Regions from separate parts of the [Clostridium] scindens ATCC 35704 genome, predicted to be linked through region 2. Evidence: riboswitches for the same ligand, from Rfam matches in the RefSeq annotation. Region 2 holds a riboswitch; the other holds the start of a gene.
The links. A riboswitch is a leader RNA that binds a small molecule or an ion and turns the genes downstream of it on or off. The one in region 2 is predicted to bind thiamine pyrophosphate.

Region 1 (7,257 bases), 560 kb from region 2:
AGATAAGGCCCGGCACACAGATGCCGGTTCGTCACGGCGATCACACGGCTATAAAAGTCCTCGCTATTACCGAGAATTCCCATACCCTTCTGTCCCTCCTCAACCCCAGGCCTACACATAGACATAGTCATTCATCACCGGCTGGAGATTCAGATGCAGCAGATCTTCATACACCTCTTCTACAGAACGTCCGTCGGAGATCTCGAACTGGTCGTCCCCTTTCGTCTCAAGATCTTCCACATGTTCCCCGATTCCGGTGCTTACGCCAGCGGAGATCTTCGTAGCAGCAATATTTACCAGGTTGTCCCTGACGCGGGCACATTCCCTGGTGGAGACGGTAATGCTTGCAAACGGCATGAACAGGCGGTACGCCGTCACCACCTGCAAGAGCTGGGGCTCGTGCACATCCATAGGGTTAATCTTATCATTATTGATGATCGGACGCAGGCGGGGACAGGAGAATGCGATCTCCGCATGCGGATATTTCCGCTGCAGCAAGTAGGCATGCATTCCTGTGGCATATGCGTCTTTGCGGAAGTCATCCAGCCCTAAGAGAGCCGCAAATCCCACGCCCCGCATGCCGCCTTTGAGGGCCCTTTCCTGGGCGTTCAGGCGGTAAGGGAATATCCGCTTATGTCCGGCCAGATGAAGCGTCTCGTACTTTTCCGAATTATAGGTTTCCTGGAACACGGTGACATAGTCCGCGCCGCATTCGTGCAGATAGGCATATTCATCCGAATTCATCGGATACACTTCAAGCCCGATGACCTTGAAATATTTACGGGCAATCCGGCAGGCCTTGCCGATATATTCCACGGTAGACTTGCTCCTGCTCTCGCCGGTAAGAATGAGAATTTCCTGCAGGCCCGTCTTGGCAATCTCCTGCATTTCCTTGTCGATCTCTTCCTCGTTCAACTGTGCCCGGTTAATCTTGTTGTGGCAGTTAAATCCGCAGTATATACAGAAGTTCTCACAGTAATTGGCTATGTAGATGGGCGTGAACATATAGACGCCATTGCCAAAATGCTTCCTGGTCTCGATTCTGGCACGCTGCGCCATCTCCTCCAAAAGCGGCAGCGCCGCAGGGGACAGAAGCGCCGCAAAATCCTCCGGCGTACGGTTGTCATGCTCCAACGCCCGGCGTATGTCCTTTTCCGTATATATCGTATAATCATAGGCATTCATCGATTCGATCACCTGCGCCTGCACCTCTGACTCCAGGACTTCCATCCCCGGCAGATAGGCCATATGGTCGATACGGTTCTTTTTCTGCCATTCCTTGATATCGCTGTTTAAAATGCTTTCGTTCACATGATTGTCTGTACTCATAACTGCCTCCTAATCCTGCAAAAATCCTGTCAATGGGGAAGAAGCGCTGGCGCCTTTGTCCATAACTCTTCCCATGCCTGACAGATATGCCGTCCTTCCGGCCTCAATTGCTTTCTTGAATGCTTCCGCCATAGCCGGTATATCCCCAGCTGTGGCAATCGCCGTGTTGGCCATCACGGCAGCCGCCCCCATCTCCATCGCCTCGCAGGCCTGGGAAGGCCTGCCGATTCCGGCGTCCACGATGATGGGCAGGTCGATCTCATCGATCAGTATCTGAATGAATTCTTTCGTGCAGATTCCCTTGTTGGAGCCAATCGGCGCGCCAAGCGGCATAATGCAGGCAGCTCCTGCGTTTGCCATGTCCCTGGCGGCATTCAAGTCCGGGTACATGTAAGGCATTACTACGAACCCTTCTTTTGCCAGAATCTCGGTAGCCTTTATGGTCTCATAGTTATCCGGCAGAAGGTATTTGGAATCATGGATCACCTCCACCTTCACGAAGTCGCCGCAGCCTAATTCTCTGGACAGGCGGGCAATGCGCACCGCCTCCTCGGCATTCCTTGCCCCCGACGTATTGGGCAGAAGCGTCACGCCCTTTGGGATATAGTCCAGGATGTTTGCCATCCCCCCTTCATTGGCGCGGCGAAGAGCCAGCGTGATAATCTGCGCGCCCGCTTTTTCGACTGCCGCCTGGATCAGTTCCAGGGAATACTTCCCGGAGCCTAAGATAAACCTTGATTCAAATGTATGTCCTCCAAGTACAAATGCATCGTTTGCTATATGTTCCATGTCTGTCTCCTCCTACTAAGTTTCTTGATTGATAATATATTCCGTGATCAGGTTGGCCTCGTGGGCCGCGCAGATGGCCACCCGCGGAGCCATAAGCCCCCGATCCCCGCCTGCTTCCGAGGTCTCGTCCCCACACAGGTAAAATCGGCTTCCCACCTTTCTGGTATGGATCTCATTGCTGGCCCCATATCCTGCCATCCCGGAAGCCGCCACCAGAAGTTTCCCCGGATAATGCTCCAGGATCCCATTAACCAGCATGGCTTTCGCCTCCGGGTCGTCAAAGGCCTCGCAGACAATCTTGTCTTCGGCAAATAAGGAAGCAAGATTCTCCCGGGATACTTTGACGCGATCTGTTATGATCTCCAGATAAGGATTGATCTGTTCCAGTTCCTCCTTCAGCGCATCCGTCTTATACATACCGATATGGCGCATAAAGTATTGCTGCCGATTCAGGTTGGTGATGTCTACCCGGTCGAAATCAATCAGGTGGATATGCCCAACCCCGATTCTCGCAAGGGAAAACGCCACATTCGACCCCAGTCCTCCAAGACCCGCAATCGCCACTCTTGCACGCTCCAGCCTTTCCTGGACCGTCTGCGTGTGACGCTTAGTCAGCGCCTTCCTGATCTCTTCTTTGGTCAGTCTCTTTTCCTCCATCTCCTAGCCCCCTCCTACAAAACTTACGACTTCCAGGCTGTCCTCATCCTCAAGGTACGTATCCGACAGCCGGTTCTTCGGGACTATTTCCCCGTTCTTTTCCACCGCCACACGCGTGATGGAATACCCCATCTCTTCCAACAGCTGTAAGACCGACATGCCGGGCCTGTATTCTCTTTCGGTTCCGTTCACTTTTACCATCATCCACCCTCCTTCCAAAATTCAAGTCTTGCTGCAACAGCGCTCTCTCCATTGCGGCAAAAAAGAGTTCATGAAAGAAATACACCCGCGGTGGTGCACCCCTTCATGAACTCTCATTCACTCACATTGGTATTGCTATATCATTTTCTTTGCAAATGAACAAAGAAGCGGAACTTCCTATGATACGAAAAAGCGGAAAATGCCAAGGCACCTTCCGCAAACAATTCACATCCGTCCCTACGTTGGCATTATCCAAATCAGGTATATGGGTCGAAGTTCGCAACTTCCTCTCAGCCTATCCATAGGCTCCCCTGTTCAATTTACGCTATTAAATATACCGTATCCTTCACGATTTGTCAAGATGCGGCGGCAGCCTCTTACAGGATTTCCGCCACCGCGGCTTCATAGCGGTCCAGCCGCTCTGCCTTCCGAATCTTCTTAAGCTGCTTTTCACAGCCCGGAAAATGATGTCCCAGATAGCACCAGAGTTCCTTCATCTTAAACAGCACATTCTTATCTCCCATGCTGATCCTTTGGTAATCTTCATAGATCTGGTCATGGAACCTTCGAATCCTGTCCCAATCCGCCGGCTCTTCGCCTGCCAGTTCCCCTGCCAGCCCGGGATTCACAAGGATTCCTCGTCCCATCATGTAGGTCTTTACCTCCGGGAATCTCTCCTTTATCCTGTCCCTATCCGTCACCGAAAATATGTCTCCGTTATAGCAGAGCGGATTCCTGCTTTCTCTCACCGCTTCCGCAAATACTTCCAAATTCGGCGTATTCTTATAAAAGTCCTGCTGCAGGCGGGGATGGATGATCAATTCTTCTACCGGGTACTGGTTGTAGATTTCCAGCAGCCTTCCAAACTCATCCGGGCTATGCTTCCCGATTCTGGTCTTGATGGATATCCTGACTTGAGTCCCACTGTAGATTTCATCCAGAAACCGGTCCAGTTCATCGGGCATGGCAAGGAATCCGGATCCCCTGTTTTTGGATACTACCGTCTTGGAAGGACAGCCCAGGTTTAGATTGACTTCCTCGTATCCATAATCTTCTAGTTTCTTGACGGTCTGCAAGAACCCTTTGGCATCATTGGTCAGGATCTGAGGAACCAGCCTCATCCCTTCATTATTCTCCGGCAGGATATCATTTAATTCCCTTGTATTGAATCCCCGCTTTGTGTGGGGCACCAGAAACGGCGTAAAATATTTATTCATAGGATGGAAGCAGGCGTGATACGCCCGCCTGTAAATGTGCGTGGTAATGCCCTCCAGCGGGGCGAGATAGTATCGGTTCATCTTCCTTCATTGTCCTTTCTCTTATGCGTGCCCCTATATCATACCACAACTTTTACATTTTACCTACCTGGCAGCCGAAAAATCCCTGGTCAGAAGAGAATCGTCTGTCACCAGATCCTCCACCGTCTCAAACCCTAATTCCTTCAGGACCTTCCGTACATAAGGATTCTCAAGCGGGGTCTTAAAAGGCGCCTCCTGCCCGTATTCATCTACAAATTTTGTTCCCTCTTCCTTGTGAAGGATCGCTTTCGGGCCTCCTACGCATCCTCCGATACAGCCCATCCCTTCAAAGAAATTGGCATCCGTCTCCTTATTCTGGATCCGTTTGATCATTGCCATACATTCCTTGGTGCCATTGGCCTGCTCAGCATGAACGGCTATGCTCCGGTCGGGTCTTAACTGTTCCACCATCTCCGACACTGCCTGGCTGACCCCGCCGGTTCTTGCATAAAGCCGCCCGGCCTTGGAAGCGTGTTCCTTCTGGTCATCTTCCAGTTCTTCCGGATGAATATCAGCTGCTTCGAAGATGTCCTTCACTTCCTGGAATGTCAGCACATAATCCACCGCGTCAGCGATATCCGGTTCCCGGGCCTCCTTCTTTTTCGCCAGGCAAGGCCCTGCAAATACGGTCACCGCATCCGGATACATCCTCTTAATCATACGCCCGCACGCCACCATAGGCGATACGGCTCCCGGGACATGGGGCATCAGTTCATGGTAGATATTGCGGATCATGGAGATCCACACCGGACAGCAGCAGCTGGTCAGCTGATAATCCCCTTTCTCCTTCACGTGGCTGTCAAACTCTAAGGCTTCTTTCAAAGTCAGGATATCCGCAAAGAGCGCCACCTCTACCATTCCTGTAAATCCAAGGGCCTTGAACGCGCTGCGCAGCTTCCCTGGCGTTACCGCCTCATCAAACTGCCCCAGAAATGCAGGCGCTACCATCATATAGGCCGGTCCTTTGGCCTCCCGGACTGCCTTCATGGCAGGTAGTACATCCTTGCTGGCAGTCAGTTTTTCTTCTTTGCAGGCATCCATGCACACGCCGCAGCCTGTGCAAAGCGAGGGATTGATCCGCAGTTTTCCGTCTTCTCCTTCTTCGATGGCATCAAAGATGCAGCTTCTCTGGCAGGCACGCTCATAGGCACATTCCTCGCACTCGACAGAAGGTATGACCGGGGCATAATTCTTTGGATGGAGCAGGCAGTCCAGATGCAGCGGATTATATTCCGATGGAAGCGGCTCCTTAAGAGATATCTTCCGGCTAAGAACATCCTTATATAATTCTTCAAATGTCTTCATTATTCTTCCTCTTTCCTCAATAAACGTCTTTATTGACATTATTGACCAAAAGAGGCATTTTTAAGCCAGGTAATTCACTGCAATAATAGAAATGCCAAGAACGGACAGCACGACTCCTGTCGCACGGTTCAAGATGATCGGGCTCGTCTTATTCGCAAACTTGGCGGCCACCCTTGCCCATAAAAATGTAGACAGGATGCAGAAAGCCATACACCACCAGTCCGGCGCCCCGCCGATGGCAAAGTGGCTCACCGCTCCGGTAAATGCCGTAAACGTCATGATAAACACGCTGGTCCCTACCGCAGTCTTCAGTTCATATCCTAGCACGCTGGTGAGAATCAGAAGCATCATCATGCCGCCGCCCGCTCCTACAAATCCGCAGATGAATCCGATCAGCATGCCGCAGAATATGGACTGTATAAACCGCTTCTTCGGGCTGACAGCCTCCATAGACTCCTTTGTCGTCATGACGGGCCTTACAATGAACTTGATTCCCAGAAGCAGCGTCATGAACACGGAGAAGCCGCCCATGGCATGGCTTGGGACCAGGCTGGATATATAACTCCCCACCAGGGTGAAGCACAGCACGGAAATCATCATGACGATTCCATTTTTGATATCCAGATTCTTATGCTTCCCATAAGTATAAGCGCTGACCGCGCTGGCTAAAACGTCGCTTGACAGGGCGATTCCCACAGCCTCATAGGCGGGGATATGCAAGAAGGTAATCAGCATCGGGCTTATCACCGCCGCCGCGCTCATTCCGGCAAATCCGGTCCCCAGGCCTGCCCCGATCCCTGCGATAAAACATACAATAAATTTCGTAAGCATTCTATAATTCCTCCTTCAGCGCATTCTGCATATTCTTCCGCATTCTTTCGAAGTAATCCTCCATCCGGCTTACATCTTCCGGATTAAAATCCCGGAAAACCGTCTGAAAAAACTTCTTCTGGGCCTGCTGCCCTTCTGCCACCATCTGGATGGATGCCGAAGACAGTTTCAGATGCGCCGTCTTCTGGTTGCCCGGATAATATTCCTTTTGCACCAGATCCCGCCTCTCTAAATCCTTGAGCGACATGGATACATGGGATTTGGTGAGCCGCCGGCGCTCGATGATATCCTTGGCAGTATCATAGCCCGGGTTGTTGGCCAGAAACAAAAGGATGTCCAGTTCCATACGGGTCAACTGGTATTTTTTGCAGACCGGCTCCAATGACTGGTCATAGATTTTTTTAAACAGGGATAATCCATCCCACAAATCAAAAAGCATTTTCTCGCCTCCATATTTAGTTCTATTTTGAACCATATGGCTATCCTAGCAAGAAAATGCTTTTGCGTCAATATGACTGTCTGACTGTTTATTTAATTTTTAGAAATGCCTTTTACTACTGGATATCCAGCACCTTGTAGTCCTGATCTTCCACCGCCTTCTTCAGCACATCGTCTGCCAGTTCTCCATTCAGCCTTACGACCGCGGTTCCTTCCTCATGGCTTACCGCTGCTTCCTCCACCTGCTCAAGGGCCTCCAGGCATTTCTTTACTCTTGCCTCGCAGTGTCCGCACATCATTCCTTCAATCTTCATGGTTTTTTCCATCGTTGTCTCCTCCTCTTTCTTTTTGGTTTTTATTTTTTTATCTTTGCTTGCATCACGCATCTTGAACCAGTTCAGGCGCAGCG
Region 2 (7,257 bases):
CGTGATGATGCGGATCAGAGGGCTTGCCGATACCATTCCGATCTTAACCGCGTCCGGGTAGATATCCGTAAAAATATCATCTAACTGTTCTGCTAAAAATTCTGGAGTCACCTCCATAATGCCTGTCACGCCGGTAGTATTCTGCGCAGTCAAAGCTGTGATCGCGCTCATGGCGTATACGCCATTTGCGATCATCGTCTTGATATCTGCCTGGATGCCGGCGCCTCCGCTGGAATCGCTCCCAGCAATTGTTAATGCTGTTCTCATCTGTATATATCCTCCTCATAAAATCCTGCATTAATTTTATCAAGCGACAGAAGGTGGTGCCCCCAATCTACCGCCGGTCTAAGCATCACCTGGATGCATATTCCCAAAATGTCTGAAAATCGGTCAAATCCTCAAGATAAATATCCGAGTGCTTTCGGATCTCCTCCTGCTTCGATTCGCTGAATCTATCGTATATGCCTACCGTCTTGAAACCGGCATTGTCCGCCGTCTCGATGGCATGAAGCACATCTTCGAACACATAGGTCTCCCGGGGCTCTGTCCCCAGATACCTGCCGGCCGCAAAGTAGATATCCGGTCTGCTCTTGCCTGCGCCTACCTGGGAGCAGGTAAAAATCTTCTGAAAATATTGATTCACATTCAGTCTTTTAAATGCCGCTTCAATATGCTCCAGTTCGCTGGATGTTGCCACCGCCATGGGAATATCTTTTCTTGACAATTTCCCCAAAAAGTCGGCTGCCCCCTTCTTTAGAGGGGCCTCATAAAAGTAGTAGTCTCTTACCGTATCCCCTACTCCTTCGATAATCTGGCTTACGCTAAGTTTCAGGTCATACCTGGCCTTCATGTAGGCAGCCCCTTCCTGAAGACTCATGGGAAATAATAGTTTCCCCAAATCTTCCTGGGCCTGGATGCCAAGCCCTTTCAGATACCTGGCTCCCGCATCTTCCCAGATTGCCATGGAATCAAGAAGCGTCCCGTCTACGTCAAATATCGCGCCTCTTATCATGCGGTTACCATCTTCTCTGTCAGGCCTCTTAATTCCCTGGCCGCTTCTTCTATATCATCCTTTGCAAAAATCGCGCTGATAACGGCAATGCCGCAGATCCCGCTGCCGGAAAGTTCCAGAATATTCTCCTTGCTGATCCCGCCGATAGCAATGACTGGTATCTTTACCGCCTTGCAGATGGCTTTCAGCGTATCGTGGCTAACTTCCAGAGCATCTGCTTTCGAGCCGGTCGGGAACACCGCGCCAACTCCCAGATAATCGGCTCCATTTTGCTCTGCCATCACCGCCTGCTCTACCGTCTGGGCGGAGACGCCGATTATCTTGTCCGGACCCAGCTTTGCCCGCACATCCCCGGCCTCCATATCACTCTGCCCAACATGCACGCCATCCGCATCTACTGCCAGGGCGATCTCCACATTGTCATTGATGACGAATGGAACCTGATAGCGTCTGCACAGTTCTTTGATTTCTTTGGCTTCTTCCAGAAAATGCTCCTCATCCAGTTCCTTCTCCCTTAACTGGATGAAGGTGGCGCCTCCTTTTAGCGCTTCCTCCACCTGGCTGTATAGCGTCCTGCCGTTCAGCCAATGCCTGTCCGTCACAGCGTATAATAATAGGTCTTTCTTATCGCACTTCATATTTTGCTCCTTTATCCAAAGTCTCCATATCCATATGGTATATCGCGTCGATGATCCGGTTCCGGTACGCGGAATTGCCATCTCCTTCCTGCATTAAGTTCCATCCGATCTCTCCTGCAAGTCCCATTGCGCAGACCGCGGCAGCCGCAGCCTTTAACTTCTGGTCGGGATTGGCCACTAGAAAAGCAGTCATCAGCCCCGAGAGCTGGCAGCCGGTGCCGGTAATCTTCCCCATCTCCGGACGGCCATTGCGGATCACATAACACTCCTGTCCGTCGCTGACCAGATCGATGGCTCCCGTAATTGCCGCGATGGATCCGGATGTCTTCGCAAACTCCTTGGCAAACACAACGGCTTCGTCCAGATTTTCCTCTGTCACTGCATCCGCCACATCGGCATCCACGCCTTTGGTGGTGCCGCTTCCAAGAGCCAGCGTCTTGATTTCCGAGATATTGCCTCGGATGACGTCCAGATGAAGTTCCTCCATCAGTTTTACAGCCGTATTGGTGCGAAGCGCGCTGGCGCCTGCCCCTACAGGGTCAAGAAGCACCACATGGCCCAATTCATTGGCCTTATGGCCAGCCACGAACATGCCTTCTATCGTTCTTTTATTCAATGTGCCGATATTAATATTCAATCCGCCGCAGATGGCAGTAATATCCTGAACATCCTCCGGCTCATCGGACATGATCGGGCTTCCCCCGCAGGCAAGCAGCACATTTGCGACATCATTGACCGTCACATAATTGGTAATATTATGTACCAGCGGCATCGTCTTTCTTACATTGTCTAAACACTTTCCCAGCATTTCCTATTTCCTCCTTTTGCGCATGAAAAACGGATATGCCGCCTTCGGCATATCCGTCTGATTACATACGTTATGTCCCTACGTTGGCATTATCCAAATCAGGTTTATGGGTCAAGGCAATATCAGCCTACTCTCAGCCTGCTCCATATCTGCAAGCTCCCCGTTGTTCTGTTTTATACAACGTTAATTATACTACTTTCCAGTTTCTTTGCAACCTTTTTCCACAATTTTACCTTCCGCAATTTGTTGTATGGTTAATCAACTAGATCAAACCAATTTATTATACAACTAAATATTTTTTAGACGATAATTTATGTATGCTCATAATTGGCTGTGCATCTCTACCAGTTAACTGAATAACTGCCTATAAATTTCCACGCACAGGATTGTGCCGGAGGTGTACAGCATTTCCGGGTGAATCGCGTTTTGGGTCTTCCTTGGCACCCTTCTCCAATTAATATTTTCTTAGGGTATCATTGGAATCATCCGTAGTCTTCTCTATCTTCTTGACCACCACGTAATATCCATTGTCGCCATTGGTCTTAACCTTTACGCGGTCTCCCGCCTTTCGACCTTTGATGGCCTTCCCCAGCGGGGATTCTATGCTGATCAGGCCCTGTAGGGAATTGCCGCGCACGCTGGTGACAAGACGGTAGGTCTCTGTCTCATCATCGTCCTCGAAATATACTTCTACCGTATTATTAATCCCTACTTCATCTTCCCCGGAATCATCCGAGATGATTCTGGCGTTCTTGAGCATCCGCTCCAGATAGCGTATCCTGCTTTCGTTGCGGTTTTTATCCTGCTTCGCTGCCTTGTATTCAAAGTTCTCGCTTAAGTCTCCCTGTGCCCGAGCCTCTTTTACCGCTTCCAGTTCCCTCTTGCGGACCACCAGCTTCCGGTATTCAATCTCTTCCTTTATCTTCTTGACGTCACTTCGCGTTAACTGCTCTCCCATGCGATATCCTCCTCCCGATCAATTTTACGCACCAGTTGTGTAGGTTTGACACGTAACATTTTTCAATTTTACACGTAACACTTTTCAACTTTGTTACGTGCTCATTTTACCTTCCCAAGCATTCGTTTGTCCAGCATTTTTAGCAGGATGAGTCCTGCCAGTGCCAGACAACACTGGGTAACGCCGGCGCTGTCCATACTCCATCAAGCCCCCAGGTCTTTGGGAAGATGAATACCATGCAGAGTGAAAGAAACATTTAATTAAGAAGTAAAAATAGTGTCTTCGACACTTCAACTCCCCTGCCCCTCAATCATGAGGGATAGGGGTTTCTTTTTGCTTCATTTTGCTTCATAATGGTCTTATGAATATCTTACAAAAAATTTTTATCGAACATTATGAAGAAATGATTTATCTTCAACATCCTCGTGATGCTATTGTTGAGAATGTAGAAAAAATGATTCATTGTGGCGATCCATCTTATGGTGGCGCCATGTATATTTGTCCCAATTGTGGTAATTTCAAATTTACTGCTTTTCGTTGTCATTCTCGCTTCTGTCCAACTTGTGGTAACATGTATTCCATTGACAGAACTACTGCTATGTCTTTTAAGATTATTGATGTACAACATCGGCATTGTGTTTTTACCATTGATGATTCTTTGCGGCCTTTTTTTCTTAAAGACCGTTCTCTTCTTAACTGCCTTTTTTCGGCAGTCAACAGCGTGATTTCTCGTATGTTCCATAAAGAAAATAAATCTGAATTATTTACTCCTGGATTTATTTGCGTCCTTCATACCTTTGGCAGAGATTTAAAATGGAATCCTCACATTCACTGCCTTGTTTCTGAAGGTGGTGTTGGTAATACTCTTTCCTGGCGACACTTCAAACATTTTAACTATCATTTTTTACGTGATGCGTTCCAAACTGCTCTTTTAAATGAACTCCATCAAAAAATAGGTCCAGCTTTCAAAAAAGTAAAATCTGCTATCTATGCAAAAGATAAAAATGGTTTTTATGTTCGCGCCATGCCTAACAAGTGTAATCCTTCTCAGGTTATCAAATATATCGGTCGTTATCTTGGCAGACCTGTTATTGCTACTTCTCGCATTGATTCTTACGATGGTGATTTTGTCACCTTCCATTACAACCGTCATGAAGACAATAAACTTATTACAGAAACTGTTCCTGTTTTGGAATTCATTGACCGCTTAACACAACACATCCCTGAAAAACATTTTAAAATGATTCGCTATTATGGTATTTACGCTCGTCACCGTAATTCTGACAATTTTTTACGAAAAGCCATTTCCAGAGAAAAACATAACTTTTTTCTTTCACTCAATAGGTGGCGTGATTCAATCTTACATTCTTTTGGTTACGATCCTTTAAAATGTCCGAACTGTGGAAAAACCATGCTATTTTTAGAACTATATTTTAATCATAATCCTGTTCCTTTGCATGAATTATACGAAAAGGCTATGCAAAAACATAGATGTCGTTCGCCTGCCTCGTTTTCATATCTTCCAAAACCTCTTTTCTCATGATAAACTCAATATATCTTAAGAACGGAGGCCACACTATGAAACGTATAACAGAAGCAGAACTCGCAAAGGAACTAAGGGAACAGTACATTAAAAATCCACCAGAAGGTATGACTTCTAAAGAAGTCCATGACATGAGTGACGACGAACTTCTGGATATGGATTATTTCTTACATGAATTTGATAACCTTGATGATGACGATTTTGGTGAAGAGGGCTTTTACATCTTTTAATCCAAACCGTCTGATTCACTATGCCCGCTTTTGAGCGGGCTATTTTAGTCCCCAAGTTCTCCGAAAGGAGAACTTTCCTATAAAGCAAAAAAGAAACTATCTTCTGCCATTAAATGTCAGAAGATAGTTTCTTTAGACAAATATTAGTATCTAAAATAACAAATAAGGATCATACAGTAAAAAAGTGCCTGCCACCGACAGCAATATATAGATGATTGCCTCTTGCTTTCCTATGGCTCTTGCTTTCAGTCGGATACCGAACAGCCGCACAAATATCTTCCATATGAAATATCCCAATAAAACTCCAAGCGTGTTGGCTGTCAGATCGTCAATATCTGTAGCGCGATAATTAAAGAGCTGGGTAATCTCAATCAGCAATGAGAATCCGGCTCCTATCATCACCGTTTTCCCCAATTTCCTACAATCTTCCCAGATTAATGGAAGCAAAAATCCCAAAGGCATGCACATAACAACGTTTAAGATATAGCCAATCCCAATGGAATCAAAAGGAACAAAATTCACTCCCCCAAGAATGAGATCAGTGTCCGTTCTTAATATATCCCCCAGAAGCCCGATCCCCGTCACCTGGAATACCATCCATATATATATCAGGAAAATATATATCCAGATGACATGTACAGCCTGGCACCTCTGCCCGTTCCTGCGCGCCTTGACTACCAAGATTAACTGATAGACCATGCAGGGAAGGAGCATGCTTGCCAGACTATAAAGCGTAAATACATTCAGCATCCTCAACCCTCCTTTATCTAAGAAAATTATAGCCAAGGATTCTTAAAATAAAGAATGGAATTTTATTAAGGAATTCTGATTTTTTATCCGACGCTTTTATAGAGTTATAGAAACGAATGTTCCATCTACTGCTTCTACATGTATGATTTCCAAGCCTTTGTTCTCTTTCAGCACATCCATGCATTCTTCAAAGATCATGCAAATGATATCCTTTGAGACAAGGCTGTCATATGGCTTAGGCACATCTTCGCCCATCTTATCAAATACAGCCTTGGGAATCAACTTTACAACAACAGAAGCAAGCCCGATTGGCACAGGCATTCTGAAATTCGCATCTTTGGATCTTACGATTACTCTCATAGACAGCTCCTTTATATCCCTACATATACTCTTACAGTAGTACCGTCCGCTGCATCGACATTGACAAAATCGCCTTCGATCTCTTCATCCAGGCATTCCGAGATGGCATCCATCATCTGCTCCAGATCCACTCCCTGCAGATCTTTATCCGCAATGGGAAGCTTGCCTGTCACTTTAAGGATCTTCTTGATAGCGCCCACCGGAAACTGGACATTTACTTTATCGCCATCCACACTGTCTACGATGATTCGGAACATCTTCTTATCATAGCCGGCTTTGGATTTCGCTGGAACCTGGCTTTCTTCTTCCACGCCCATTGCCTTCATAAGCTCGGCTGCCTGCTCTGCCGTAATTGTCCCATCTTCCACCATTTTTAATATTCTGAGTCTCTCATCCATAATTCTTCTCCTATTTCATTGATTATTTTCATTTCTTATTTCAATTGCCTGATTGCTTCTTCCACCGTAATCTCCCCTTGTTCAAGCGCCTTAAGCACAGCCTCGCGCTTCATCATCTCTTCGTCCTGCCTTGTCTCATCTTCATATCCCAGTTTCTTGATTATGGCATCCAGTTTCGCCCGAACAGTAGGGTAAGATATCTTTAGTTCTTTCTCAACTTCCTTGATATTGCCCCTGCACCGGATAAATGTCTCTGTAAAATAAAGTTCCTCTCCAGACAAGTAGTCGAACTTGCTCAGCACAAAGTCATTCTCAATCACCGTTTCGCATTCCTCGCATTTTAAACGGGTTACTTTCAGTTCTCCTCCACACACAGGACACTGGCTGATTACTTTTCTCATACATCCACTTCCCTTCTAATAAGACTAATATAATCCATATCCTTAAAAATGTCAATCATATAATTAATTATTTTAATATAAATCTTAATTTTATTAATGCATCGTTCAACCAATTTTTATTATTAGTTTAATATATTATTAAAAAAAGAATGTGCCAAA

Region 1: linked by a shared signal. The riboswitch ahead of thiS (sulfur carrier protein ThiS) and the one ahead of thiM (hydroxyethylthiazole kinase) in region 2 are both predicted to bind thiamine pyrophosphate.

Annotation. Positions count from the first base shown of each region.
Region 1 is NZ_CP036170.1:2,634,043-2,641,299, reverse strand. It holds gene HDCHBGLK_RS13665 (thiamine phosphate synthase) at 1-83, opposite strand, end outside; gene thiH (2-iminoacetate synthase ThiH) at 112-1,329, opposite strand; gene HDCHBGLK_RS13655 (thiazole synthase) at 1,339-2,118, opposite strand; gene thiF (sulfur carrier protein ThiS adenylyltransferase ThiF) at 2,134-2,775, opposite strand; gene thiS (sulfur carrier protein ThiS) at 2,779-2,976, opposite strand; TPP riboswitch at 3,193-3,299, opposite strand; gene HDCHBGLK_RS13640 (tRNA dihydrouridine synthase) at 3,354-4,274, opposite strand; gene HDCHBGLK_RS13635 ([Fe-Fe] hydrogenase large subunit C-terminal domain-containing protein) at 4,338-5,579, opposite strand; gene HDCHBGLK_RS13630 (sulfite exporter TauE/SafE family protein) at 5,640-6,410, opposite strand; gene HDCHBGLK_RS13625 (MarR family winged helix-turn-helix transcriptional regulator) at 6,412-6,849, opposite strand; gene HDCHBGLK_RS13620 (heavy metal translocating P-type ATPase) at 6,965-7,257, opposite strand, start outside.
Region 2 is NZ_CP036170.1:2,073,430-2,080,686, reverse strand. It holds gene thiD (bifunctional hydroxymethylpyrimidine kinase/phosphomethylpyrimidine kinase) at 1-267, opposite strand, end outside; gene HDCHBGLK_RS10740 (HAD family hydrolase) at 353-1,012, opposite strand; gene thiE (thiamine phosphate synthase) at 1,009-1,650, opposite strand; gene thiM (hydroxyethylthiazole kinase) at 1,637-2,458, opposite strand; TPP riboswitch at 2,516-2,631, opposite strand; gene greA (transcription elongation factor GreA) at 2,913-3,416, opposite strand; gene HDCHBGLK_RS10720 (IS91 family transposase) at 3,778-4,959, shown strand; gene HDCHBGLK_RS10715 (hypothetical protein) at 4,995-5,189, shown strand; gene HDCHBGLK_RS10710 (VanZ family protein) at 5,340-5,939, opposite strand; gene HDCHBGLK_RS10705 (hypothetical protein) at 6,036-6,299, opposite strand; gene HDCHBGLK_RS10700 (SHOCT-like domain-containing protein) at 6,311-6,697, opposite strand; gene HDCHBGLK_RS10695 (DUF2089 domain-containing protein) at 6,733-7,098, opposite strand.